DNA from 2 places in the Alicyclobacillus sp. SO9 genome. Region 1 is predicted to be linked to the other one. Evidence: riboswitches for the same ligand, from Rfam matches in the RefSeq annotation. Region 1 holds a riboswitch; the other holds the start of a gene.
The links. Region 1 has a riboswitch for thiamine pyrophosphate ahead of tenA (thiaminase II). Riboswitches for the same ligand answer to the same signal wherever they lie in the genome.

Region 1 (14,881 bases):
TTCCCACACTTCCCAGTTCCCACACTTTCCAATTCTTGTCCCTGCTGCCCAATTCCTATGCTGCTCGCTTCACATTCGTTAGCTTAGCTGGCTTTGATTCAAGACAGCAATATCAGACTGAGCTGAAGGTAGGTTGACTGAGTTCAAGTAAGTGAGTTTAAATAGATGTTTGTTGGAAATCCATTCAAACGTGCTGTAACTTTGCTTTGCTGTGTCAAAGAGTGCGTTGACTGTCGCACCGTCTACCGTCATTTTCTTCACAGCTTGCTTTTTGGTGTTTGTATGCCCTGATTGGGTCCAGTCTTTAGAGGAGGCCTTTTCATTATTAATGCTCTCTTGCAGGCCTTGTTGCGCGGTTTTCTTGTACCCTCCGCCATTGCAAATTCGTAGTGTGGATGTGAGAGAAGATGTCTTTACGTTAAGGTTTTTCAGCACCTGATACATCTTCTTGTTTGAGTCTGTAGATAAGGATTGAGCTCCATTCGCATCCTTATTGGGCGTAAATTTTATATACACAGACACCGGATGTTGACTTAGCCGCTTCACCGTCCCTTTGGCGGCAGAGGCTACAGGGTATTTTCTCGCATATATGAAATGGTCCACTTGTGCGGGATGACGAGACTGTTCAGCCCAAAACCAGGATTGACTTGACTGGCTATACTTGTCCTTTTTACAGAAGCTTGAGTCTGATTTTGGCTCTGATGTTGATGGGATGTACCACAACCGTAAAAGAACACCGTCCCCAATAGCAGGGCTGGAATATAAAGCTTTTGGTGCATGTTTTAAACCCTCCAATAAAGAATGACAAAATCCACTGTGCACTAGACCTCAGGCAAACTCACAAACTTAGAGCAACTGGCGACACTTCTCGATGCCGTACTGTACGTATTGATAACGACAACCAGACGGAATGTCGTGAGGAAACAGCATGAAGATACGCCGACACTCAGTTAGCAGCATGTCTACCAACCGATATCGCGTACCGCTTTTTAGTTTCGTTTACGGAACATATTTTATTCAGGCATAGCCAATGGAATACTCAAGAATAATCGTAACACATTATCCTTGGAGGCTGTTGGTGAACAAACAGGCGTTTACTGGAAACCTGCCCATCACTTTGGCGTGTAGACTTCAGTCTTGGCGCTGTGTATCCAATGAAATAGAACGCTCTGAGCGGGAATATGCCTTCGCCCTTCTTCGTACCGTCGTCTAAAGGTTCTCGAATCCACTCATCCGAAACGACAGCATGTTCCACTCAAGGACTTGATCCGCGACGGGATCCCGCAGTCATTACGAGATCCCCTTTAGACAAATTTACAATTGAGACTTTTGCGTCTCCACCTCGTGCTGATGCGATTTCCATTCATCAACCAGTTTACGGGCTTCCAACTTTGGATCATCAGCCTCTGACACTGCAGTCACCACGAAAAAACCATTGACGCCGGTCTTGGCAAGCTCTGAGATATCAGCGAGTTTAACACCGCCGCCGATGACAACAGGAATTGGACTGATTCTAGCCAGCTCGGCAATTTCGTCAAAGCTCCTGGTAACCACTTTCCCGTCTATATCAAGTCCACAGTCCGGTTTGGTTTTTGTTTCATGCAACGGCCCCGCCCCAAAGTAATCCACGTGAGTTACATCCGCCGTTTTGATATACTCAAGCAATTCATGGGTTCTGGCTGACAACCCGACGATAGCATCTGCTCCTAAGTACTCCCGACACACTTCGACCGGAATGTCTGTTTGCCCGACATGAATGCCGTCCACTTTTATTCCGCTACTTCTGGCGGCAAGAACCACATCAAGTCTGTCATCCACAAGCAGCGTGACTTCGTCCGACTTGCCAGTTTGCGCAATGACGTCGGCAACCTCACGGGTTAGCTCTATCAGTTCCCGTGCTGAGGCTGTTTTTGATCGGATTTGCACACATGTAAACCCGGCCTCAATGGCATCGCTGACAATCGGTGCAACTGGACGCCCCTTTGTATTCTCGGGCCCCACGACAAAGTAGGCAGAAATATCAAGGCGCTTCCTCATCTTGATTTGACCCTCCTAAACTCCCTTAATTTTCGAAACTCCCTAGACTTCTTCAATTTCCAAAGGATTCTCGGCAATCTCCTCTGCAGCGGCTTTATATAGTTCATCAAGGAATGCTATTTGAAAACTCGCCGGAGCGTTCGCCTTACATTCAGCTCGGCTCGCTGCAAGGTTATACACCGCAGTACCTGTAAGTGCCGCAATAAAAGGCGAGGCAACAGTTGCATAGACAGCGACGACTCCGCCCAATGAACAGCCCGCACCAGTAATCTTCTCCATAAAGTGAGAGCCTCCCAGAGAGAACGCCACTATGGAACCATCTGTGACTAAGTCTGTTTCTCCGGATACAGCCACAGCCCCACCTGTCCATTTTGCTAGTGCCACAGCCGCTGTTTTCGCTGTACTCACTGAATCTGTGGAATCGACGCCGCGAACATTAGACTCTTTCCCCCCGTCTAATCCCCATAGACCAGCAAGCGCAATGATTTCTGACGCATTGCCTCTGATGACACTTGGCTTGTAAGATTGAAACTGTTGCAGCAGCTTTGTTCTGAGTGAGCCGATGCCTATGGCAACCGGATCGAGCACCCATGGTTTCTCAGAATTGTACAAAGCTTTGGCTGTACGAGGCAGAGTCTCTTCATAAATGGGAAACAGAGTCCCTACGTTAATGTAAGTAGCCCCTCCAGCATTTGCCAGAAGTTCACCTTCATCAGGCAAATAAACCATAGCGGCGGACCCTCCGACGGCAAGTTGTGCATTGGCTACAAAATTAATTGTGACAGTGTTTGTTATGGACCCCGTCATGGGATTTGTCCGGCGTACAGTCTCAACGGCTTGAATTATCTGGCTTTTGATATTGTCCTTATTGACGGCTGCCATGTTTAACTTCCTCCCAAAATACTAGTTTTAAAAAGGCGCCAGCAAGATATCTATCCAACTAACACCACAACTGCCGATGCGATAAACAAACAGATACGCACTCAGATAAATAAAGAGTGAGTCATTTCTTGCGGCGTTTACTGACTTGTCCTTCGAAGCGCCCAATCTTCAACTTGAAATGCCATATCAAAGAATGCATATTCAAGCCAACAACTCTTCCTATAGGCAGATTGCATCGCACAGAGATACGTCTCATCTGCTGACTCGGCAAGTTCATCAACTAAGGAAGTTAATACCGACAATCCGGATACCATAGATTCACTGGAATAGAACGTGAGCCACTGGTAGAAAGGATGGTCTTCGGTTGGACGAATATCCCGCATCATCCGTTGAGCAATATCCACATAGACTTGGTGGCATGGAAGAACCGCGGCAACGATCTCCCCAAGAGTACCTGTCTGTGCAATAGACAGCAGGTGATTCGAGTAATGATATGCGGTTGGGGCTAATTCAACAGGACGGCGGGTAATTTCCGAATGGACAACACCAGCTGCTGTACAGAGGTTTTGATGAGGGATGGTCTCACCTTCCAGGAGAACTCCAATGCGGTTGAAAAACAGACGCAGTTGGTGTGGAGTGCGTGATTTGGCTAAAGCCAGGCCATAGACTCTACAATACGTATCTAAATACTGCGTGTCCTGTTGTACGTAATGAATTATTGAATTTTGCGGGAGTTTTCCGTCAGCAATCCCCTGCACAAAGGGGTGTTGATAGATTTCGCGAAAAATGGACTGTTCTTCTTGGCGAAGATAGTTAGAATACGACATAAGAATAGCCTCCTTTTGTGGTGGAGGCCGCTTCGGGGAGGTCGAACATCAAAGAAACCCATGACGATCTCTTTGGTGTACGCCGCCACTTTCCTCCGCTGGTATTATCCAGGTCAGGTACGAGGGTTCAAGGATACCTCCTTGTCTCAGCTACTGCTCCCCTAGTGGCTCCATATTCAATAATGTTCAGTCACAATTAATATATCATAGACGACACGTCTGGCATACCATAGAAAGTTTGAGTGAATCCCAAAATAGACTATAGTGGTGATAATACGTTGTATGAAAGGGACATCTCATGCAAATCACTTTTAGCATTCAAGGTGAGAAAGCCGACCTCGTATCCTACTTTTTTGGGAAACATCCTGACCATCCTTATCATCGGGATACAGAATTTGGAATCGTTGAATTTAAATTCATTGAATATACCGATGCGTTTGTAAAAGGCTTTGTTGCTTTTCATGCCAATGGACTGGCGATGACACAAGACAGCGGCTATAGAGGGCTGGAGCAATACATTACCGACAGGGAGTTTTCTCTGTCCACCATTTTTCTCACCAGCATTCGCAACAGTATTGGCCATGTGCTGAGTCCGGACTACGATAACATCGACAGGCTCTATAACGTCACTCTCGAATTTGGCCCCGTATCCACCAAGTTGTCGGACGAAACGGTGCAGGAACTTCTGACCCCCCTTGGATATGAAGTTTCTATTGAGCACATTCAATCACATTACGGATTTGTGTCAGACAGCGGTCAAGTCATGGCCATGACCCTTACCAAGGAAACGGACATTGTCTCTGTCTTCAGGCACCTGTATGTCTTAATTCCTGTCATGGACAACTACAAGCACCACCGCATTGCAACGAATGAAGTAGAAAAACTCGTCCGGTATGGCAGCGGATGGCTTGAAAGCCACCCTTTGCTTGACTTTATCCTGAAACGATATCTGCGTTATAAGGCCAATCTCATTGAAAGCACAGTTCAGCAACTTGGGGTGCCTGCCGCACAGCAAGGGACAGATTCGGCGCTCAAATCAGCCTTAAACGACCTTCGCTATGAAACGTTTTTGCGGGAAATTCAAAAGCTTGGTGTCCAGCAGGTGGTAGATATGGGGGCCGGCGAAGGCAAACTGCTTCGCCTGCTTGTGCAAAATCAGAACTTAACCGAAATCATCGCGACCGATCCCGCCGAACAAGCCCTCACCAGCATACACTACCGCCTGGCTGAATGGCACAAGGATGGATCTGGCACTGTGCTGGTGGAACCGAAAATCCTGCAAAGCTCCCTCTTCTACCGAGACGAGCGGCTCGTTGACAAGGAGTGCATTCTCTTGTGTGAAGTCATCGAACACATTGACCGCAGCCGGATAGATGAGACGATGAATCTGTTACTGACCTTTTACCACCCGCGCGTTCTGCTGCTCTCGACGCCCAACCGGGAGTACAACGAGGTGTATGGGATGGGGAGTGAGTTGAGGCATCGGGATCACCGGTTTGAAATGAGCCGACAGGAATTTCACGATTGGATAAGGATGCACAGCGAACAATCCGGATACGCCTATGAAATTAAGGGAATTGGAGATATGGACCGTGACTGTGGTCAGCCCACACAAATGGCCGTTCTCATCAGGGAGGTGAATTGACATGGAATTGGACTTTCAATATAACGAAATCATCATCTTGTCAGGGCCGTCCAGCACGGGCAAAAGCTACTTTGCCAAGTCACACTTTACGCCTTCGCAAATCTGCAGCAGCGACGAGTTCAGGCTGGCTATATCCGACGAACCCTTTCAGGCTCAAGCCCCGAGAAGCACTAGGGAAAATGACGGCGACCCCAACCGCGCCCGAACCACCTCCGCCAAAAGGTTTCAAGCCATGTCACAAGATGCCTTTTGGCTGCTGCACCAAACTGTGGCCATTCGTGCCAAGCACGGGCAACTCACGGTTATCGACGCGACCAGCCTGTACCTTGAGGACATCGAATCCTATGTGAAGATAGCTCAAACACAGCATATACCTGTCTCTGTCGTCGTGTTTAACACACCGCTGGAAACTGCCCTGAAGTATGACGCAACGCGACAGTTCCCACGGGGCGAAAAAAAGCTCAAACAACAGTTTCGCGCAATGAAGCAGCTTCTAAAACGAAAGCGAGACATGAATCAACTGGGTGTGCGGAACATTTACGTCGTGACAGATGCTGCTCACACCAGCCTGCATATCCAGCCAAACCGCCTCTATGTAAACCTGGCATCAGGCCTCGACGTGATGGGCGACGGCCACGGCTTGCTGGCATCACGAATTGCCCTAATCAAACAGGCTGGATACGTGCAGGGAGAAGACGGACTGTACCGTCACCCAGACGGACGGAAACTGGTTTATCTGAACGATGAGACCAGCCGCGGGTCGGAACCTGTCGATGCAAAAAACGTCGAATACGGGCAGTATCCATCCATTGCGATGATAAACATGATGAAGAAACACGTCGAATCAGGCTTGGCGTATGCTGTCGACTCCAACCATAACTACAAAATATGGCGCTGGCTTGAAGGCAGAAAAGTGTCCATGAAACATGGTGACGAAGTGTTTGTGAAAGAGATGGAGGCGTTCGAACAGGAGTACGGAGCAGATAAGACTGCCGTAGTAAAGAAGGAGTGGGCTCAGTTCTTAAAGTCCTTGCCGTCTCACCTGGTCATTGAGGATGACGGTCATGTTCGTGCTGTGGTTGTCCACGCGGGCATTCACGACGACATGATGGGCAAAGAGGATGAGACCGTTCGCGATTTTTGCCGGTTTGGACCGACAGATGGATTGTTGGAGAACGGGAAGCCCAACCGTCTCGATTGGACCCAAAACCACCACAACGGTGTGCTGGTTATTTGGGGACATGTCCCTCATCCTGAAGCACAGGTCGTTGGCAACACCATCAACATTGACCAAGGCGGCTACTGCGGCCATTACCTGACGATGCTCCGCTACCCGGAGATGGACATCGTCCAGGAAAAGGTTGCACAGAGTTTTGTCCCGGATGAAGATAATCCAATTTTGCAGTATTACCAAAACCGATTTGATGTACCTTTGATCCAGAAATACAATGAAGGCTTCGAGGTTGCTACCAGGTGGAAGAAACTCCGTGCTCACCCGGATTACGTAAAGTCTGCTATTGAGACCGTGAGCACACACAGCGCAAGGATCGAAGAAATGTTCTATATACCGCCAACCATGTCTCCCCCGCCAAAGACGTCTACGTTGGAGGACTATCTGGAACATCCGCAGGAAGCCTTCGATTACTTCGAATCCTTGGGCGTGAAACGCCTTATTGTAGAGAAGAAACACATGGGAAGCCGGGCAGTTCTCGCATTGTTCCGCACAGAACAAATTGGGAAACGCTACATCAACCGAGCTACACTGGGGACTATTCTCACTCGCACGAACGCTAAGTTTTTCAATGACGAAGATGAGCAGCGGATTGTTCATAAACTGGTTGCGGATTTTGCACCGTACTTCGCTGAAATGAACACGGATGTACTGCTGCTTGATGCGGAAATACTGCCGTGGAACTTGAAAGCAGCTCATCTCATTGAAAACCAGTACGGCCTTGTTGCAGACGCAGCACTGTATACACGTGAGAAGCACCTGCAGTCGCTCTCGGAGTTTAAGGAAAAACACCAGTCAGACAGGGCGCCGAACGCAGGGGCTGGTCTGGATGACAGTGGAAGGGACGGAGTGCAGAGACAGCAGGATCTGCAGGATGGGCCACAGGGCGTGCAGGGATCGCTCGGAGTGCCGAAAGGACCGCAGGGTCCGCAAGGCAGGCAAATTGATGTGGAGATTGCTGCCGCTGAGCAAAAACTGGACAACGCCCGCCGGTTTCAACGGGCCTTCACCTACTTCTGTTGGAACCTGGACAAGCCTGACGCCATTCAGATTGCCCCGTTTCACATACTGGGTTTCGACTCGACGTCACACTTCGACAAGACCCACGAATGGCATATGCAGCAAGCACAGCGGTTGGCAGCTCTGAGTGATCTCGTCATTGACACGCCATACCGTGTGGTCGAAATGTCGGATGAAAAAGCGAAAGCTGACATAATTGACTGGTGGGCGGAAACCACGTCTGAAGGACACGAAGGCTTTGTGTTCAAGCCGCTCAATTTTATCGCAACCTCTGCACATCGCGATGGCAATAAGGCTGATGAATTGATTCAACCTGCCATCAAAGTTCGCGGACGTGAGTATTTGCGTATTATCTATGGCATGGATTATTTGGAGCCGGAAAACCTCGAAAAATTAAAAAAGCGCTCCACCAAGAAGAAAATGCGGAACGCCTTGAACGAATTTATGCTGTCTATAGAGAGTGTCGAGCGTTTTTTAAAACTGGACAGAGTGGACAGAATTCACGAGTGTGTCTTAGCGGCGATGGCTTATGAAAGTGAACCCATGGATCCCCGGCTTTGATCTGTCAGTCGACCACTTTTTATGGCAATCCAACCCAGACCCGTTCCGATGGCCATGAGCACTATGGCGATGACGGCCATCGGCCAGCCCACGTCCTGTGACTGAAACAGTTGTCCTGCATTCAGCTTCACTGCCGCGATGAGTCCAACAGACAGCAGTACAGAAGCCGTCATACCCGCGAGAATGACAACCTTGGGAATGAAGAGCAGTTGCAATTCTTTCATTTTATATTCCGATCTCTTTACCACAAGGGCCTGCGCCACGGTCCCGCCGATGAGCAGCATTGCGGTTAGTACCAAGTAGCCAATCAAGTAGCTGTACACATGAACTTGTGGGTGCCAAAGCGCAACTGTACCCGTTGCCGCTGCAAATAGCAGCAAAAACAGGACAGCAACAGAGAACGGCCGCAGCACCTCTTTTTGGCGGTTTACGAAAGCCCTTTTTACTGCCGCGTAAGTGAGCGGAAGGCCAACCCCGAGAAACACGAAAAACCCGATGCAGCCAACAATGAAATTGCTGTCGTACAGCACATTGAAAGCCGGATACTGTTGTGCGGCAGCTTGGTACGTATTCGTTGGATCAGGCAGCCGCTGCAACAAACTAAAACCAACACCATAAATCATAAACGCACAGAATGCCAAGACAGTACTGCGCTTCAGCTTCTCCACCATCATGTTCACTCCGTTTCGTATACTCTCATACTCGTAATTCAAATGCGCGTCCAGCGCTCCGAACAACAGACTGATGGCAGTGCGAACAGTAACATCGTGTTGCATCAGAACTTCTGTCACTTCATCCTCATACCGATTGCGCCACTGGCGTGGATAGAGTTTTAGCATCCACATCATTAAAAGCCCTCCAGGATTTGCAAGCGGGATCGGCCCACCGATGAAACCTGTTCCAAAGTCTCCACCTGTTTTTTCAAGGCCGTTGCGCCATCGCTCGTGATTTCGTAAGGTTTCCTCCGTTCCTCAGAGTCAAGCGCTCTGATCCATCCCCGCTTTTCCAGCCGGGTGATAGCACCGTACAGTGTCCCCGGTTCCAATTGCGTACCGCTGAATTTTAGAATGTCTTCCATCATGGCATATCCATGCTTCGGACCGCTTGCCAAACTAGACAGAATTAAAAACGATGTATCTGCAAAGCGACCCAATTCACCCGATTTCATTCTCTTCACCTACCGTCTTGTGTTTGCACTTCCACGTGCTACAGCACCCGCACCGCCACTTACTAAGCAGCACGTATTAATTACTAATTACTAAGTGCAACTGAATATTAACCTACACTAGGTCAGGTGTCAAGGTCCTCGGAGGGCCAGGGGGCCGATCAGGGCGGGCTGGGCGGGCTGGGGGCTTGCGCCGGGGACGTGCGCCGGGGGCGATTAGTGCCTGAAAAGATCCCTATTCGCGGAGGGGCGATGGAATAGGGATCGCAAAGATCCCTAATGCCACCGGGCCCGAGGCATTAGTGTCATAAATGGACACTAAGTTGGGGAGCGTCGGGCGGGAGCCTGGGCGTTAGGGTGCAACGGGATCCCTATTGTAGAGGGCCTGTTGGGGATAGTGATCCCATCGATCACTATCCTCTGGCGGGTGTCGTAATAGGGAGCAAAAGGATCACTAACCACCGTGACAACGAACACATCCGACGGCCCGGCCGCCCCGCATCTGTACATTTTCTGCCAATTGCCCACTCAACGCCAGCTGCAATGGACAATGGGAACTTTTCCGCTTATCTCTATTGCCGATCCCGCTGCTGGCAGGCGAGGCTGGGGCGTGCGCCGGGGACGTGCGCCGGGGGCGATTAGTGCCTGAAAAGATCCTTATTCGCGGAGGGGCGATGGAATAGGGAGCGCAAAGATCCCTATTGCCACCGGGCCCGAGGCATTAGTGTCATAAATGGACACTAAGTTGGGGAGCGTCGGGCGGGAGCCTGGGCGTTAGGGTGCAACGGGATCCCTATTGTAGAGGGCCTGTTGGGGATAGTGATCCCATCGATCACTATCCTCTGGCGGGTGTCGTAATAGGGAGCAAAAGGATCACTAACCACCGTGACAACGAACACATCCGACGGCCCGGCCGCCCCGCATCTGTACATTTGCTGCCAATTGCCCACTCAACGCCAGCTGCAATGGACAATGGGAACTTTTCCGCTTATCTCTATTGCCGATCCCGCTACTGGCAGGCGGGACGGGGGCGTGCGCGGGGAGTCGGGAGGCGATTAGTGTCCGGAAAGATCCCTATTCGCGGAGGGGCGATGGAATAGGGAGCGCAAAGATCCCTATTGCCACCGGGCCCGAGGCATTAGTGTCATAAATGGACACTAAGTTGGGGAGCGTCGGGCGGGAGCCTGGGCGTTAGGGTGCAACGGGATCCCTATTGTAGAGGGCCTGTTGGGGATAGTGATCCCATCGATCACTATCCTCTGGCGGGTGTCGTAATAGGGAGCAAAAGGATCACTAACCACCGTGACAACGAACACATCCGACGGCCCGGCCGCCCGCATCTGTACATTTGCTGCCAATTGCCCACTCAACGCCCGTTGCAATGGACAATGGGAACTTTTCCGCTTATCTCTATTGCCGATCCCGCTGCTGGATGGGATTTTGCAGGAACTAACAAGAGTCTCCTCGAAGGACTCTTTTCAGGAGTGGCAGTCATTGGCCGGAGTTGGATCACCACTCGAAGTGACAAAGGAGACAAGTTTAATGGCTGAAATTGTGAAAATAAGGGCCAGCGTGTTTATTGGCGGAATGAACTGGCTTCCGCCGAGAGAAACTCCCGAAACGAGAGAGATTCATGAATATGCGGCAGACGGACGGTGGTTTACGGCAAATGCTGTAAATACGGGTCGATCCCGCGTTGAGCAGGAAGTAACAGTGGATTTTATGAAGCGAAAATTGTTCACATTCGCAAATACGGGAGTCACAACACTTAGGGTGACCGAGGCGGACGGTAGTCAATACTTGAAGGAGGGCAAAGCAGCTACAGACGGAATTGTCGTGAAAGAGGAGTCGTGGAGCATCCATGAGGTCTCATTTGTGATGAGGGCCAGTGCCCGCAATCCGCTTCGTCTTGATGCCCCAACTGTAGACTACGAGGTAAATGCAACGGTCCAAGAGAATGGAACGATTCAGGTTTCAGGTTCCCACGATGGTTTTCCGTGTTACGAGTTTTACAAGCAAGTAGATTTCGGAGAATTTGAATTGATATATGTGCATAACTTTCATGAGACCGGTGACACGCCGGCAGCAATGTCGGGTGATATGGAGTACCACTTTGAAAAAACCTGTTAGTCTGTCAAGGCGCGTTCGGGCGTGCAACGACGCATATGACAAGGTCATTGACAAGGTCATCGTATGAGTGACCCAACTCAGAGACGGGGAAAGGACACTGCCTGTGAATCAGCTTGATTTGTCCTTGAATGAATTGGACGCACGAGACATCCCGCAGATTGTCAGGTTGTCTGAAAGAGTTGGCTGGGACTATGACGAAGCAGAAGTGAGAACCGTCATGGTATCGGGCAAGGTATACGGTCATAGAAATTCCTCGGGTGAAATCGTTTCCTCGGCGGCCATCGTCCCGTATACGAATGGTCTCTCGGACGTGAAGTTAGCGTCACTGGGCCTGGTCATTGTTCACCCAGCGTACAGAGGCCTGGGATTGGGCACAAAGGTCACGCTAGAGTGTATGCAAGGTCTCCCGAAGACTGTACCCATCATGCTGATTGCGACGCCTGAGGGCGAACGGCTGTATCAACGGCTGGGGTTCGGACATGTTGGCAGGGTTCAGAAATTTTTATGCGATCACGTTAAATACCAACAAACTTTCAGTTCAGCCAGCACTCACTACATCATTGAACCTTACGTCCCCAGCGATTTTGCTTATGTTACCAATCTTGATGAAGCTGCTTTTGGAGCACGACGAGATACTTTTCTGTCAGTGCGTCTGCGTCAGGCGAAAGCAGCGGTTGTCGCCAAGAACAGCGCGAGGAAAATAGTCGGCTATGCTTTATCGATAGAAGGAAGTGTGAATCTGATAGTCGGTCCAATTGTAGCCCCTGACTCAGACACGGCCCTTCACCTCACAGCTTATCTTGCACACGCATCCAACAAGAGACTTCGTATTGACATCCCTGCCGAGCAAACCAAGTTCGCAGCTGCGCTGCAACAATCAGGGTTCAGACTTGAGGCCCAGCCGCCGATTATGGCTTTAAATCAGGCTAGTTTGCCGAATCGCCGCAATTCCCATTTATTCTCTATTGCTGCACAAGTATTTGGGTGAGGAGATAATCAAGTGAACGAAAATGAGTTCATGAAACAAGCTCAACAACTGATTGTCTTGGCAAGTGCGAAGGACTACTCACAAGCGCAAAAGCTCATTTCTGGCATGAAGCGGCAGTTCCCCGAGAAAACAGCTTCAATACGACTGTGGCAGGCTTGTCTCTATGCGCTTGCAACAGACTACGAATCAGCTGTCCGCGAACTGGAGGAGACAGTTGAGAACGGTTATTGGTGGAACCCGGATAGTCTTCGAAACGAGACTGATTTAGTTCCATTGCATGACGATCGCCGTTTCAAGCAACTCATTCAATTTTGTGAAACTCAGTTGCAGGAAGAAAAAAAACATGCCAAAGCGGTTGTCAAAGAGTTCGGGAACCCAACATCTGATGTCGTTGTGGTTGCATTGCACTGGCGAGCTTCAAACATTAAATCCTTCTCTGGCTACTGGCTGCATAAGAAAGCTTTAGAGGAGTACCGGTTTGTATTTATTCAGTCTTCACAGCTGATTGGACCCCACTCATACGGTTGGGATGACCGTAACATCGCAAAGAAAGATATTGCGACTTGCCTGGCTAATATGGACCTGTCAAATCGGAAAGCAATCTCTGCCGGCGCTTCCCAAGGTGCCGTACTTGCCATAGAAGAAGCTCTGGAACGCGATGAGTCGCCTGGCTTTGTAGCAGTCGTACCGGCAATTAAGGACATTGCAGAATTACGACAAAAAGCTGAGACGAAGCAGGGGATGAATAAGTCTGGATTTATCGTGACGGGACTGGAAGACCATTTCTACGAGATCTCGCGTGAAACGTCATCCGTCTTAACGAGTGTCGGCATTCCCACGGAACTGATTGCTAAAGAGGGGTTAGGACACTTCTCCCCCGCGGATTTTGAAGAAATTGAGAGTAAAGCAATTTGCAGCCTTGCAAACAGATGGGGCTAATAGAAACGCCGTCGCGGTTTATTCCGCATAATTAGCGCCGTCTGTGCAAAGAAACCAAAGGAGGGAACGACAATTGCCAATGTCCGAGTACTACAAAAAACTACGCCAGAAAATCGGAACCCAGTTAATTTTCAGCCCAAGTGTTATAGGGATTATTCGAAACGAGAAGGACGAAATTCTGTTCGTACAGCAGGCTGTTGATACAACGTGGGGGTTTCCTGCAGGCGCCATTGAAATTGGAGAGACACCCTCAGAAGCTGTCGTTCGGGAAGTCTACGAAGAGACTGGACTGAGCGTCGTACCGACAGGCCTGTTGGGAGTATTCGGCGGGGATGAGTTTCGTTGGGTGTATCCTGACGGCAATCAGGTTGAGTACCTAAACTTCGTCTTCGAATGCAGTGTAGAAAGTGGTACCCTTCAGCCGGTTGACGGTGAAATTGGAGACTATAAGTATTTTCCCGTTGACTCCTTGCCGCCGCTTCAGTTCTCCTATCCCATAGAGCTGTTCAAAGCCAGGACAACGTCACGCACATTTTTTCAGAAACCCGCAAGAAACAAATGATGCTGTTTTAACTGTTTTGACGTATGGCATCTCCCTGCCACCGATGTCTCTCTTCAAACTCTAGATATGTTCGTACACTCTGCGTAAGGGTTTGATAATTTTGTGCCGAACAATACGTTTCACTCGCCGAGGAACCGACGGTAGATCCGACTCTGCCGATGTTTCGCTGGAAGACTCACTTCCGTTCTTTTGGCACGCTTCAATCTTCTTCTCTTTATCCTTAATAATTTGTGTCTTTCTCTTATCAGCCTGACCTAAATCCGAGACTAAAGACAAGTAGAACGTGTCGCGTTCCGATGAAAGCCGGTCATCCAAAACAATGCGGTGTAATTCGTTCATGGAGTCGCGGTAATAGTCAAGGGTATAGTGGACATAAAACGGCCCCCAGGGATGGTCTTCAAAGGACACCAAATCCTTGTGAAAAACACTGATGCAATGCACCGGATGGGTTTCGATGACATACCTGTCCAAAGTATCCCACAAGTGATTGTAGTGCGGGACATCTATCTTCAACACCCTTCCGCTGGTCTCAAATTGCTGACGCCCACCGTCTTTGTTCATATACTCTCCAACGTTTCTGGCCTGGTGCAATACAATCTGACAATGCGGTACCTCTGCTTGGAGAAACGCAAACAGTTTGTCAATGGATTGTTTCCACAGTGCTAGATACTCGTCATGGTTGTCACGAAGGTTCAACCGCCTGACGTTCATATCACCGGAATTCATGTCCTGTACCATGGCTTTGTAAGAGCTTGTCTTTTGAACCATCCAGCGGTTGTCCGTGATAAATTGATTTGGCCCAAGTTGAAGGCAACCGAAGTGAATGTCCGCAAAGAAATCGAGAATCAAATACGAAGGCTGTTTGTCCTTAAGCTGTTGGAGGAACTCCTTGGA
Region 2 (14,881 bases), 1.9 Mb from region 1:
GTTCTCTATGTAGCACAAGGACACAATCACCCAAAGCTGTATTCACAAGCGCTCATTGCCGAGGATGTGAATTTCATAGCGGAAAACAATTCTGCAGGAGAGTTTCGCTGCACTGCAAAATTTCGCTACCGCCAGGCCGATCAAGGCGTTACCGTAAGACAGCTATCGGTCCAGGACAACCGCTGGCTCGTCACATTTGACGAACCGCAACGAGCCATCACACCTGGGCAGTCCGTCGTATTTTACAGCGGTGACGAATGTATGGGGGGCGGCATTATCCAGCAGTCCATAGCAGATAAGACAGAAATTGCAGCGACTGCAATCTCGAATCGTTAACAAATGGCTTTAGATATCCATTGATACGCCGAGTTTCAGCATTTGTTCACGGTAACTCCCTGAAGACTAGTTTCCAATGTAGGATGCATACAGGTTGCGAGCTGTTTGCGGATCGTCGACACCATGGAACAGTGCACGGCCGTCCGCAAACAGCGTAATTTGAACCTCTCCCAAATCACATCTCAGCAAATTCGGATTTTGGCGAACTTCCCCGACTCGCTGCAGACGCTGTGCCACCTGGTGCAAGGTCTCTTGAGGGGCATGGAGAGAACGAACTTGAATGGTTCTGCGTCCGCACAGAGACACCGTCAGTGCGTCTGCCTTTGGCGTCAGCATCGGATACTCATGCTGTCCGCAGCAAGGACAGCTCTCCTTTTTCGCACCGAGATGAACCTGTCGAAAATCGTTTCTCCAAAGGTCAATCGTCGTAATCACCTTAGCCAACGCTTCATGGTTCCCGCTTAAGTATTTCAGCACTTCCGCAGTTTGCAGTGAAGCAATGGTCGCAACAATTGGGGCAATTACTCCAACGGTATCGCAGGTATCATGCCCTCCGCCTTGATGTGGTCCAAACAAACAGACGAGACACGGAGTTTCGTCAGGACGGAAAAAAGCAGTGGTACCATAGCTGCTGACGGCGCCTCCATAGCTCCATGGAATGCTGTGTTTGACCGACACCTCGTTAATCAGATACCGAACTTCAAAGTTGTCTGTACCATCCACAATGACATCCACATCAGACAACAATTCTTCCGCATTACGCCAGGTAAGGTCTGTGACTACCACTTCGATTTCGATGTCACTGTTAGCGAGACGAAGCTTGTCCGCGGCTGCGGCTGCCTTGGCAAGACCTTTCCTCGCATCCTCCTCATCGTAAAGAGATTGCCTCTGCAAATTGGAGGCTTCAATGATGTCTCTGTCAATCAATTTTAGGTACCCAACACCTGCACGGGCCAATTCGCCGGCAGAAACGGTTCCCAGTGCCCCCAATCCGACAATAGCAACTCTGGAACGAGACAAATTCTCCTGTCCAAGTAATCCAATTGGACGAAATAATACTTGCCTAGAGTAACGTTCTGTCAGCGACGAAGCCATGACCGTACATCCCCTGTCTCTGAAGCGGTGTTGACTCACGCAGAGTCTCATTAAAATTACTTCCGTCAATTATGAAGCTTCACGGACACAGAGTCCAGATACAGTAGGAATGACGAACGATGGCGCGACTGACGGCAGCGTATGTTCTCAATCCTCGACTGGTGCCATTCAGCTCGCTTGAAGCTGTCGCTGGAGCAGTTGTATTGCTAGCGGCAGTAAAAATCGCACAAAAGAGGCGTCCTCAGTGTCATCTTCGAGGGCGCCTCATCAGGTACAGTTCTGCCGAATTCCGGATTGGAATTCGCCTGTTTTTACTACCAGTCACATTCCACCTCCCGCTCCCAGGCATCTTCACACTGTTTGCACATGTTTCGACTCTTGTCCTCCTGAAGTTCACTACCGCAAATGCCACAATTCTGAAGGTCATGACGTTCTTCCATTTCTACCACTCCTCTCTGCTTGGATATCATTGTAGTATGAACCAAGCCCATAATTCAATATAAATTTCAGATTATTTCAATTTATTTATGACATAAGGATGAATGATTATAATATGGAGTAGGCAATAACCGATGTGTTGAGTCTGTGCTCGAAGGACGGTGACGGATGGAAACAAAGGATATCTCACTCTTTCTCGCAATTGCTCGAATCGGCTCCATTTCAAAGACAGCAGAGCAGTTGTTTATGTCTCAATCCACAGTGACTACACGTTTACAAAGACTTGAACGCAACCTTGGCTACAGCTTGTTTGAACGTACGCAAAACGGTGTACAACTGACACCGAGGGGGACACGGTTTGTATCACTGGCGGAGCAAATTGAACAAATTGAGAAACAAATGCAAAGCCCCAGGCTTGAAGAAACGCCCTTACTGCGCGTGATGTCCGGCAGAGCCTTTGTCTCGACAGATGTACCAGAGTGTCTGCACCGAATGCTGAAGCACTCTACTGTCCATCTTCAGGTACGAATGGGACTGTATGACGAAATGCGGGATGCACTCCTTGCACAGCAAGTAGATTTCTGCTTTCTGGGTGAACCCATATACCACCCGAACATTCGCTTGGTAGAATTTGCGCCCGATGCAATTGACGTCATTGTACCCGAAACTCATTACCTGGCGTACAGTTTCAATGACATCAATCAAATTCAATCGGAACCCTTTATTGCGTTTGGCAGACCCACGTCTCCATTCCGACAGCGCATCATGACACTACTGGCAAAGTCCCAAGTGTATCCGAATGTCATTATGGAACTGGACTCGTTTGACGGAGTAAAGGCCATGGTCAGCCACGGCCTGGGTGTGTCCCTGCTTCCGAGGCGCACTCTGTTTGATGCAGAGGCCAAAGGCTATAAGGTACTGTCCGTGCACGCCGCCCACAGTTCCATCTGGTCACGCCCAACATACTTGGCTTTCCCAAAAGCCATTGAAACTCAACCCCTTATTCAACAGTTTTTGCGGGTTGCAACAGAATTCTATTCACAGCTTCAGTCCTCTGGTTTTCATTAATCTGTCTGCTTTGTATTATCCGGAGACTTAAAATCGGGTGCGGCCTCAACTTGCTCCTTGTGTGTCGTACAATTACACTTTCTATGAACGATTTTGGGACAAGGGGGCACACTTTTGTGCGTGAACTGATGACAAAGGAAGAGCGACATCAACATATTCTCGATACAGCTAAACACATCTTTCAAGAAGACGGTTATGACAATGTCACCATTGCTGACGTCATTAAGAGAAGCAACGTCGCGAGAGGCACGTTTTATCTGCACTTTGATTCTTTAGAAGCGCTCTTGACCGGTTTGTTTGAAGATGCAGTTCAAAAAACCTGGGCGCGCATCGATCCGATTTTATCAAACATGGAAATTTCCTTTGAGACGTGCACGATTGAGGTCATTCATGCGGTGTTTGACATGTTTCAAGATGACCCAGCCCTGGGCGCCGTATTCTATTCAGGCGGCGGACAGGAATTTATGCAGCGTAAACAGGAGATTATGTTTAAAGAAATGGGCGGACGGTTGGTGGAAGCACTGGAACATCGACACGGCGCAAAAATTCCAAACCTGGAGTGGACTGTGACCATGCTTATTTCACTCATTGGTGATATGTCCTACTACGCCGTCGGTCAAATTGCAAAGAACCAAAGAGATGCATTTGAAGCGCATGCGATTGAATTTGTATTGGCAGGTATGCGTAAGCATCTAGAACCCCATGTGCCTGGCAGTACCCTTTAGGGTGTGGCACAGATGTTTGATGTCTCAGGTAAGGGATACAAGGTACGTCCTCACGACCCACAGCGTTTCTGTCTGTGAGTGACGTTAAATTGGAGGAATAATCATGCAAAAAATACTTGTTACTGGTGCAACAAGCGGCATTGGACTGGCTGCTGCAACACTGCTTGCTGTGGAAGGGCATCAAGTGATAGCGACCGGCCGGACAGAAGAGAAACTACGCCGAGTTGAACAAGCTGCAGACAAGGCAAACGTCACAATCCGCCGCGTGAAGCTGGACGTTTCAGATTCAGAGTCCATCTCCAATATGAAAAACGAAGTACTGGCACTCACAAACGGCTATGGTGTGGATGTTCTTGTTAACAACGCCGGCTACGCAGAAGCAGGTGCAATCGAAGAATTACCCTTAAATCGCTTGCGTAAGCAATTCGAAACGAACGTGTTTGGACTTGTTGCCGTTAGTCAAGCACTGCTTCCGCTCATGCGGCAACGCCAGAGAGGGAAAATTATCAACATCTCCTCCGTACTCGGAAAAGTATCCATTCCACTCATGGGTGCTTATACGGCCAGCAAACATGCCGTAGAAGCCATCTCAGACGCCATGCGCGTTGAATTGGCTGACGCTGGCGTGACAGTATCAGTGGTGGCACCGGGGAGTGTGGAGACAAATTTTGGTTCTACCGTATCCACATCGATTGAAGACTGGGCTGTGGAGGCATCGCCGTACAAACACAGCTACACGAAATTCCAAAACGACCGAATGGCAGATGGCGGAGCAAAACCTTTGGTCATCGCTAAGACCATCCGCGACATTGTGCAGTCTGAGCATCCCAAGGCACGGTACGCTGCGACCTATGATTCAAAATTGATGCCCGTTGCAACAACCCTTTTGCCAACAAAAGCTGTTGATAAACTCCTTAAGAAATACGTCTTGGGCCGCTAATCACCTTGGCAGTTGTGTTGAGACCAATGGTTCAAGATGAATGAATGCTTGGTACATGCGAAAAGCACGTGTGGTACAGCACGGGGCTCCCTGCACTGTACCACAACCGAATGGCATTGATTTTGATGTCGCCGTCTTCAGCCCTAGGCTTCCCTACTGGTGACGTCCCTACTGTATTTCAGCAGCAATTTTCAAGACGTTTTCGACGGTAAAGCCGTAGTTCGCAACCACCGTATCTCCAGGCGCAGACGCACCGAATCTGTCAATCCCGAGTACGCGTCCATTAAGACCCACATATTTGTACCACGGCATGGGGTGCGCCATCTCCACTGCTAGTCTGCGTGTCATCGCAGGTGGAAGAACCTGTTCCCGATATGACTTATCTTGCTCATCAAACAGTTCCATAGAGGTGACGTTTACGACGCGCACTGCTTGACCCTGTTCTGCCAGCTTTTTAGCTGCATCCAACACGAGGTTCACTTCTGAACCGCTCGCCAACAACACCAAAGGGTCTCCAGATCCCGATTCATACAGCACATATGCACCTTTGCCAAAGTCGCCTTCATGATTGGCCACTTCTTGCAATGAAGGCAATTTTTGTCGTGTTAAAGCCAAAGCAACAGGCCGGTCTCTGTGTTCAAGCGCATAACGCACCGCCTGCGCTGTCTCTGTGCCATCTGCCGGTCGGAAAACCAACAACCCCGGAATCGACCTTAACCCAGCGACCTGCTCAACCGGTTCGTGTGTGGGACCGTCTTCGCCTACTGCAATGGAATCATGTGTGAATACATACAAAGCCGGCTGTTTCATCAGTGCTGCGAGTCGAATTGACGGTCGCAGGTAGTCTGAGAACACGAGGAACGTACCTGCGTACGGTATGACACCGCCGTGCAGACAAATTCCATTCATGGCTGCTCCCATGGCGTGCTCGCGCACACCGTAGAACACATTGGCTCCTGCATAGTTCTCTGGACCAAAGTGCTCCGCATCTGCAATCAAGGTTTTGTTCGATCCCGATAAGTCAGCAGACCCTCCCAACAACGTTGGCAAGGATGGTGCAACGGCGTTGATGACCTTCCCGAACGCATCGCGCGTAGCTGTCTTATCCGTAAAGACGGGCAACTCTTCAGCCCAATTGACATTTACTCTGCCGTGCAGTGCATCCACAAACTCCTGAGCTTCCTCAGGATATTCTTTTCCATAGGCCTCAAATGCATTGTCCCACGCCTTCACTGTCTCAAGATTTCTGTCTCTTATTTCAGCAAAGTTCTTCTGGACTTCATCAGGTACAAAAAACGATTCGTGAGACCACTTATAGGTTTCTTTCGCCAGTTTCGCTTCTTCTTCACCCAGGGGACTTCCATGTGCCTTAGAGGTTCCCTGCTTGTTCGGAGCGCCGAAACCAATCGTCGTCTTGACCTCAATCAGCGTGGGTTTCTCGGTCATCTCCTTGGCCTTGACAATTGCAGCTTCAATCTCATCCAAGTCGTTGCCGTCTTCTACACGCAATACGTCCCAACCACAAGCTGTGAACCGAGCTTTGACATCTTCAGTAAAGGACCAGTCTGTGGGGCCGTCCAATGAAATATCGTTTGAGTCGTACAACACAATCAACTTACCCAATTGTAGATGCCCTGCCAGAGAGACTGCTTCGGAAGCTACGCCTTCCATCAAGTCGCCGTCACCGCACAGAGCATATGTATAATGATTAACCAGTGAGTAACTGTCCTTATTGTATTTTGCTGAGAGAAACTTTTCGGCCATGGCCATTCCTACGGAATTCGCAATACCTTGGCCCAACGGTCCTGTTGTCGCCTCAACACCCTGCGTATGTCCATATTCCGGATGACCCGGTGTTTTTGAACCCCACTGCCGAAATTGTTTCAAATCATCGAGAGACAGGTCATAACCGAACAAGTGCAAGAGGCTGTACAGCAGCATTGAACCGTGGCCTGCCGACAACACAAAGCGATCTCTGTTACTCCAATTCGAATGCTCTGGATGCTGATTCAAAAACCTTGTCCACAAAACATACGCCATAGGTGCAGAACCCATGGGCAAGCCCGGATGTCCAGAGTTCGCCTTTTCAACCGCGTCAATGGAAAGGGTCCTGATGGTATTAACGGATAGATGGTCTACCTCACTAAAACTCATAATTCCACTCCCTTGCTTCTTTCTGCAAACGGCGAATGAAAACTCCGCCCTTTGCTCTCCTTTTTAGATTACACTATCTGTTACGTATGATAACACTTCAACAGGCGTGGTACACATAGGATTCGTCGCTTTGTATCGGTATATCCATGCTTTGTTAGTAAGATTTTAATATTGGAAACCTATCCAAGCATAACTTCTGCAATCTATCTTCCAAGGTGCCTGACGAACGTCTTTTGACAGCAAAAAAGGCAGGATGAGGGGCGGGGCTCATCCTGCCATATACGTCTGCAGGCAATCTATCCGGGAGGAGGACGTACGGTGGCGGGCTTTCAATTTCCGTTTCCCGCAGACGCATTATTACTATATGCGAGATTGCTAGAGTTAACAGGGACAACAACATAGCCGAACCAAAATCGGGCAACTGTCCGCCGAAACTTCATACTCTCCCAGCCACTTTGAGGTGACAATCTAACCAAGACTTGAATTAGACATTACATTAAACGGTACATCAAACACTTACATCAGACATTGCCGTCAAACGTTGGCTTCAGGTCTTGGTCGTTGATCACGCCGTCAATAAATTCCATATTGTCCGACATCCAGTTCCACAAGCTGTTGTTAATTGAGAAAAAACCAAAGTTACCAGTTTTCGCAGCCTGGAATTTCATGTTCGCATCCCAGCCGCCATTGTTAATCTGCCCAATAAATACACCTGCATTTTCCTGCGGCGTGTTACAGTTATTTACACCAATCCACACAAAAGCTGGCATTTCATCCCCTCCCTCTTGTCTTTCTGCGTCTGACCGCACCATACTCTTTACTTATGCAGCGACACGTTCGTCCTATGGTAGTCTAGAGTTTTTATTTGATTGTCAGCAGGAAAATAACGGACAGCAAATTGAGAAACACAGTAAAAAAGGGATCGCGCCAACTCCTCTGAACGTGGCGATAATAAGTCCGCTGCTGGGGACTGCGTGCCGCTTCCGCAACCAACCCCCTCGCCTCCATGGCAACCGCAACACGCTCACTCATCCGAATTGCCTGGCTCAGCAGGGGGATGGCATAAGTGACTGGCCGCATCCATGCCCGGCCAGCATCTCGTCCGCGGAGTTGCCGCGCCTGTCTGAGTTTCACCCACTCATTTTGAAACAGCGGCACGAGTCGCAGTCCAGCAAGAACGCCATAGCTGAATTTCGGTGCCACTCTTGCATCTTGACACAAGCTCACGACCATATCTGTCATCGACGTCGTGGAAAGCAAGAAAATAGCTGCTCCAACGGCACTGAGCATTCGAAAAGCTAGTACTCCGCCGTTGTACAGACCGTGCATACTGAAATTCATCCAAAGAAAGTGGACACTACTGTCACCTGCAGGTACCCGTGAGTACGCGACAAATGTAAACAGGTAGAAAATATAGAAAATGAGAAACGGCGAGAACCTCTTCACTATTTTCCATGGATTCATGCGGCCAAACCACAACATCACCAGGATTGACAACCCAAACAGTGAGAGCGACTGGTAGAGTGTATTTGAAAACATGGCCACAAGAGCAAATAACAATACCGCACCCAGTTTCCACACAGGATTCAGCTTCCACTTGTGCTGTGTAAGCGGCTCTAAAGCGTCTCTGTGGACACTTCCCGCATAAAAGTCTTGGTCCGTATGTGTCTTGTGCCCCTGCTCGGAGCCGCCCTGCGGTTCTGCATCCGTCCTTACGTCCGCCAAGAGATGAGCTGATTGAACCAAATCTGTGTGAGACCACAGTTCACTTGGGCTTCCAAAGAACTGTTGTTCTCCACCGCTTAGCACCAACACATGACTGGCATAGCGGTTCACAAGGTCCATATCATGTGTAGTCATGATGATAGTCTTGCCGGACTGGTGCAATTCTTTCATACGCTCCATAATCACTTGTTGTGTATGTGCATCCTGCCCAAACGTGGGTTCATCCAGCAGGTACAGTTCGTGTTGCTCCCGCAGCATTGAAGCAACACTAAGACGTCTTTTTTGGCCCTGACTCAGCCCAAATGGACTATGCTCTTCATATCCTGCCAAACCAAACTGCTGCAAAAGTTCGGAAGTAGACGCGGGCAGCGGCCCTGTGACAACCTGATTGGACAATTCGTCAGCGACGCGCTCAAAAATAAACTGAAATTCCGGATTCTGAAAGCAGAAGGAGACACTCTTAGCCAAACCCGATTTTCGCCACTCTTTAAGGCTCTTTCCCAGAACAGAAAGGCTGCCTGCACTCAGGTTTTGCAGACCGGCGATGGACTGGAGTAAAGTGGACTTTCCCGCACCGTTCGGTCCGACAATTGCGGTGAACGATCCCGCCGGCACACGCACACTCAGGTCTTCCCACACCGTCTGGTCCCCATAACGCACTGTTCCGGATGCAATTTCAACGGCAGAAGCTGCAGGGCTTGGCATCGGTACGTCCATTGTGTTAAGGGCCGGCTCAGTGTTCAGGGCTAGCTCAGTGTTCTGATGTGAGAGCGTTAAAACACTTGCACCCTGTTTGGAGGAGATGAGAGGCGGCGATTTCCAAGGCGCGACCACCCCCGTATCGATCATCCATTGCCACTCTTCCTGTATGACTTGCTCTGTCGGACCAGTACGATAGATAGTGCCATCCCGCTCAAACAGAACAACTCTATCCATTACCCCCAGCAAGCGGTCAAACTTGTGCTCGATGACAACCAGTGTTTCTCCCGCTTCAGCCAAACTCTCTATTTCTTCGAACACTTTTCGTGATGCGTACGGATCGAGATTGGCCGTCGGTTCATCAAATATTAAAAGCTTTGATTTCATGGCCAGCGCAGATGCAATTGCAAGTTTCTGCTTCATTCCGCCAGAGAAGTTTGCATGCTGTGACACCTTTGGGGTCTTGAGTCCAACTCTATGCAACGCCTCTTCGATGCGTGCCCCCATCTGATGAGGACTGACCTGCAGATTCTCCAACCCGAAGGCAATCTCATCATCAACCTGGATCATGCAAAACTGCGAGTCGGGGTCTTGAAATACATAGCCAACCCCGCCAGGCCCTGCAATCGTCGCATCTAGGTTGACCTCCCCCGTGACTTCAGCTTCAATGCTTCCAGGGATTAATCCAGCGCACACCATTGCCAGTGTACTTTTGCCGCAGCCACTGGGTCCGAGAAACAGTACAGACTCTCCTTCGCGCAGTTCAAAATCGATGTTGGAAAGTACACTGTGCGCAGTATCTTCATACGTGACACTGAGTTGGTGAAGCTGAATCAAAGGCTGGTGCGAATCCACATCCTGCGAATTCATAAATTCATCTATATTTTTCATGAAGAACCCCTACAATCTCGATTGACGCCCAATTGGAAAGTTTCTCAGTACACCGGCTTTGTTTAGGCTGTCACCAACCCATTTCGGAAACAAGCCCGCAACAATGGCACCGCTGAGAATGGTTGTGACGCTGTAGCCAATAACGGATCCAACAGCCACCTTGTCTCCTCCGTATTGAAACCACCACTGAAGAATATTGCCGACGCCACCGATGCTGCCAGCCAGAATTGCCGACCAAACATTCCATTTGCGGTAGCCAGTCAGCATGAATCCGACTTCTGCTCCGCCGCCTTGAACAAGTCCGGATATAATCGCGCTCGCTCCATACGGACTCCCAAGCGCGAATTCGACCACCGCACTTAGCAGCCCTCCCAGAAACGCTGCGCCAGGACGGCGCAAAATGTATCCCGTTAAAGCCGCCGCGATCCACCATACACCATTGAAAATCCCCTGGCCCGTTGGCCCAAGTGCCCCAAGAAACAAGTTTGTAAGGTAATCCCAGCCCATGTAAACGGCTCCGCCGATAACCGCAATAATCGCAGTTACCACAATGTCCCTCAACTTCCAATCGACCCATCCTTTGCTGCTCGTCTGCACACTTCCATTTTCCATCTATGATTCCTCCCATTAAAAAAACTCTTTACGCAGGCGCATAAAGAGTCTCGATCGAACAAGTTCGACGGCACTTCCTCCCGCTGGTATTATCCAGATCGAGTTCTGAAAGGGTTAGCATTCTCTGCTTCTCAGCCCTGCGGGCACCCCTAGCGCCTTGCTATTAGATTTATAGTTAGTGTAGCACCGCCTCCACGCGGATTCAAGAGTGGGAATCTAAGTGATAGAGAGCAGCGGGATCGCCAGCGGGATCGCCAGCGGGATCGCCATAGAAATAGAGATCTGAGAGGTGCTTATTCGCTGAAATGAACCCCAACCGGAGCAAATAAACCCTTCAGACGAGCTTATTTGCTGTTCAGAGCCCATTTTCTATGGTTTGTGAGCCCTTAAGCACTTTTCAGCCGCTTATTCGGGATGAGGAGATAGGCAGATGCCAGATAAGCACCTGAGGGATCTCTATTCCAATCGCACCGGGTCGGTTCGTTACTCTACCTGATCTCGCTTCTGCTCCATTGCGCAATGCCACAACCTCCATCGGCATCCAATTTGAAGTTATCCCTTGTTATATCGAAACTTTCGTATACGGTGATTGTACCATTCGCTTAAGATGCTAGTAGGAGACCTGTTAGTAGGAGACCTGTGAGTAAGCGACGTGTTAGTAGGAGACATGCCAGCAAGCGACCTGCTAGTCGGGCGCCTGTTAGTAGCAAAGATGTTGGGAGGGATACGATTGCTTATCGCTTTTATCCATGGATTCGTATTGTCGCTCGGACTTATTCTACCGATTGGAATGCAAAATGGATTTATCCTTACACAGGGGGCCCTCCACAGGCGCTGGTCCAGTTCACTCCCAGCAGTTGTTACTGCATCAATCTGTGATACACTGCTCATCGGGTTGGCAGTCCTCGGTGTTTCAACGGTAGCCCTTCATATCACATGGCTCCGGTATACATTTGGTGCAATAGGCATCGTATTTTTGCTCTACATGGGATGGTCCACCTGGAGGAAAGAGGCGGAACCGCAAAACGGAAAGATGCCTTCGACGGCCTGGACGGCGAAAAGACAAATTGGATTTACTTCATCCGTGTCACTGTTAAATCCCCACGCACTTATCGATACACTTGCGGTGATTGGCGGCAGTGCGGTGATGTACACCACGTGGCAAAATCGAATTGCGTTTGGTGTCGCCAGCGCCGCCGTATCGTGGTTGTGGTTCTTTGGATTGTCAATTGCGAGTCATGCGGTAGGAAAAGTGGTATTGAAAAGTTCTTCGTTCGGAGTTTTGAATCGCATATCTGCCACAATGATGTGGTTATCAGCAGTATACTTAGGATATGTCGTTTATTCTTTTAAGTAGGAAAGCTGGGTTATCCAACCAGAAGGCAGAAGAATGAGGAGAATTTAGTAAAGGAGTTTGATGTTGCAGAAGCTAAAAAAACGCTATTTTGTTCCAAGTCTTGTGATTGCCCTCATCTTTTTAGGATGTGGCGTCTACGTGAATTTCTTTGCAAGTTCAATTACTACCGATGGACCCCTTGCGATGGCTGCAGGAGGAATGTCCAAAGCAAATGGTTGGACCGAATGCGTCATGGGTAAACCTGACCAAATAATGTACTTCGGCTCCGATCCGTTTCCCATAAACAACAAACACACTCGCAACATGTCCGTGATTGTTACCTCTGTCAAGCCAGCCGCGTTGCCCCACGGTCTGAAACAAATTGGAATGGGCACTATGAAGGGTGGACCAGAATTTCTGGGAGGGTCTCTCAAGTGGGTCGAGAACCATTCATCGTACCCGATTCAGTCATTACCCATAACACTGCCACTGAATAAGATATTCTATCAACCTGTGATTACCGTAGAAGCATCGAGCCCAGGGCTCTATACGATTCCCGGGTTGGTTGTAAAATACACCAGTCAGGGCCAGACTTACACAGATTATTTTAGAGGTGATTTTCAACTAGCAGTAAATACGACTTGTCCAAACAATTTGCCAACACCACCTAAAAGGGCGCCGGGGATGCCGCCGCAATGGCTTGCTTGGATGAAGGTTCCGAGATGAATGAACTTGCCCAAAACCGCTGATTCAAAGTACCATGCAAACGAGTTTCTCCGTCATCCCGTTTGTTCATGATCCCGTTGCCCCCTATCTCCCGCGCTCCCTTCTGCCGCCTCCCACATTAGGGATCTTTGCGATCACTAACTGCCTCACGCCAATCCAGATAGCCTGCGACGGCAGCGGGATCAACAAGATTTAACAAAACATAAGCGGAATGTATTAACATAACATACTGTTACATCCAATTCGATGCGCAGCGGGTCGGTGCAGGCTCTCAGCGGGGCTCGCGCCTTTGTAGCGCCAGTTGGTTAAGGATCCTTTTGCTCCCTATCCCAACCCTCGTCACAGAATAGGGATCGATTCGATCCCTATCCCCAGTAGCCGTCCAGAATAGGGATCCCGTTGCTCCCTATCAACTACGCCCCACTCTGCCGCCTCCCACATTAGGGAGCTTTGCGATCACAATCGGATTGGGCCAACGCCCGTTAAGGAGCTTTGCGATCACTAACTGCCTCACGCCAATCCAGATAGCCTGCGACGGCAGCGGGATCAACAAGATTTAACAAAACACAAGCGGCGTTGCTTACCATTAAATACTGGTGCATCCAGTTGGATGCGCAGCGGAGCCGGTGCAGGCTCTCAGCGGGGCTCCGTTCTTCGCAGCGCCAGTTGGTTAAGGATCCTTTTGCTCCCTATCCCAACCCTCGTCACAGAATAGTGATCGATTCGATCCCTATCCCCAGTAGCCGTCCAGAATAGGGATCCCGTTGCTCCCTATCAACTACGCCCCACTCTGCCGCCTCCCACATTAGGGAGCTTTGCGATCACTAATATCCCGGGCACGGAGCATTAAGGATCTTTGCGATCACAATCGAATTGGGCCAACACCCGTTAGGGAGCTTTGCGATCACTAACTGCCTCACGCCAATCCAGACAGCCTGCGACGGCAGCGGGATCAACAAGATTTAACCAAACACAATCGGAATCTATTAACATTAAATACTGTTTAATCCAGTTGGATGCGCAGCGGAGCCGGTGCAGGCTCTCAGCGGGGCTCGGGCCTTTGTAGTGCCAGTTGGTTAAGGATCCTTTTGATCCCTATCCCCAGTAGCCGTCCAGAATAGGGAGCCCGTTGCTCCCTATCAACTACGCCCCACTCTGCCGCCTCCCACATTAGGGAGCTTTGCGATCACTAATGTCCCGGGCACGGAGCATTAGGGAGCTTTGCGATCACAATCGAATTGGGCCAACACCCGTTAGGGATCATTGCGATCACTAACTGCCTCACGCCAATACTGGCAGCCAGTGAGGGGAGCGGGATCAAGAAGATTTAACCAAACACAAGCGGAATGTATTAACATTACATACTGTTACATCCAATTCGATGCGCAGTGGAGCCGGTGCAGGCTCTCAGCGGGGCTCCGTTCTTCACAGCGCCAATTGGTTAAGGATCCTTTTGCTCCCTATCCCAACGCTCGGCAAAGAATAGTGATCGATTCGATCCCTATCCCCAGTAGCCGTCCAGAATAGGGATCCCGTTGCTCCCTATCACCTACGCCCCACTCTGCCGCCTCCCACATTAGGGAGCTTTGCGATCACTAATATCCCGGGCACGGAGCATTAAGGATCTTTGCGATCACAATCGGATTGGGCCAACGCCCGTTAAGGATCATTGCGATCACTAACTGCCTCACGCCAGTCCAGGCAGCGTCTCATTCCACTCTCGGAGCGAGCCGGCAGCACCGTCCAGACCGCATTAGATACGCAATTTGAATATAAAAAGGAACCCGCCTAATTGCGAATTGACTCCGCGGCAGGTTCCGTTTGTATATGGCAGCATACTATTTGACCGGAGCACCTATGCAAAAAATCCGTAGCAAAGCATACTCCTGCTGCTATATTCTGCTAATGCTTTGTTGAGTTTTTAGTGTTGGACGAAGTTTGGCATTTCCTCGACGCCAGTCATTCGCGCATAAACAAACATTTGACCTTTATGATGCACTTCGTGGTCTTTCATTGCTGACAGCCACACCGATGCGGGTGTCCCATCCGGAAGGATATGTTCCGAGGTTACGGGCCCGTCAAACTCTTCATCTGTCATACTTTTGATGGTCGCGTAGCCGCTGTCAGTGCTGTCTT

Region 2: it holds a riboswitch for thiamine pyrophosphate, as region 1 does, so the genes downstream of both, GI364_RS07150 (ECF transporter S component) here and tenA (thiaminase II) in region 1, are expected to answer to the same signal.

What each region holds. Positions count from the first base shown of each region.
Region 1 covers NZ_CP066339.1:4,897,323-4,912,203, forward strand. The annotation lists gene GI364_RS22890 (hypothetical protein) at 79-435, opposite strand; gene GI364_RS22895 (hypothetical protein) at 567-779, opposite strand; gene GI364_RS22900 (thiamine phosphate synthase) at 1,315-2,037, opposite strand; gene thiM (hydroxyethylthiazole kinase) at 2,080-2,919, opposite strand; gene tenA (thiaminase II) at 3,057-3,746, opposite strand; TPP riboswitch at 3,820-3,919, opposite strand; gene GI364_RS22915 (hypothetical protein) at 4,045-5,391, shown strand; gene GI364_RS22920 (AAA family ATPase) at 5,393-8,203, shown strand; gene GI364_RS22925 (hypothetical protein) at 8,170-9,051, opposite strand; gene GI364_RS22930 (PadR family transcriptional regulator) at 9,051-9,371, opposite strand; gene GI364_RS22935 (DUF3238 domain-containing protein) at 10,911-11,498, shown strand; gene GI364_RS22940 (GNAT family N-acetyltransferase) at 11,566-12,486, shown strand; gene GI364_RS22945 (TPR end-of-group domain-containing protein) at 12,499-13,425, shown strand; gene GI364_RS22950 (NUDIX domain-containing protein) at 13,499-13,987, shown strand; gene GI364_RS22955 (DUF6270 domain-containing protein) at 14,048-14,881, opposite strand, start outside.
Region 2 covers NZ_CP066339.1:1,586,882-1,601,762, reverse strand. The annotation lists gene mnmA (tRNA 2-thiouridine(34) synthase MnmA) at 1-336, shown strand, start outside; gene GI364_RS07185 (ThiF family adenylyltransferase) at 403-1,431, opposite strand; gene GI364_RS07180 (LysR family transcriptional regulator) at 2,038-2,937, shown strand; gene GI364_RS07175 (TetR/AcrR family transcriptional regulator) at 3,054-3,662, shown strand; gene GI364_RS07170 (SDR family oxidoreductase) at 3,766-4,602, shown strand; gene tkt (transketolase) at 4,771-6,756, opposite strand; gene GI364_RS07160 (hypothetical protein) at 7,278-7,526, opposite strand; gene GI364_RS07155 (ATP-binding cassette domain-containing protein) at 7,618-10,071, opposite strand; gene GI364_RS07150 (ECF transporter S component) at 10,081-10,683, opposite strand; TPP riboswitch at 10,742-10,844, opposite strand; gene GI364_RS07145 (LysE/ArgO family amino acid transporter) at 11,414-12,040, shown strand; gene GI364_RS07140 (hypothetical protein) at 12,101-12,745, shown strand; gene GI364_RS07135 (DinB family protein) at 14,667-14,881, opposite strand, start outside.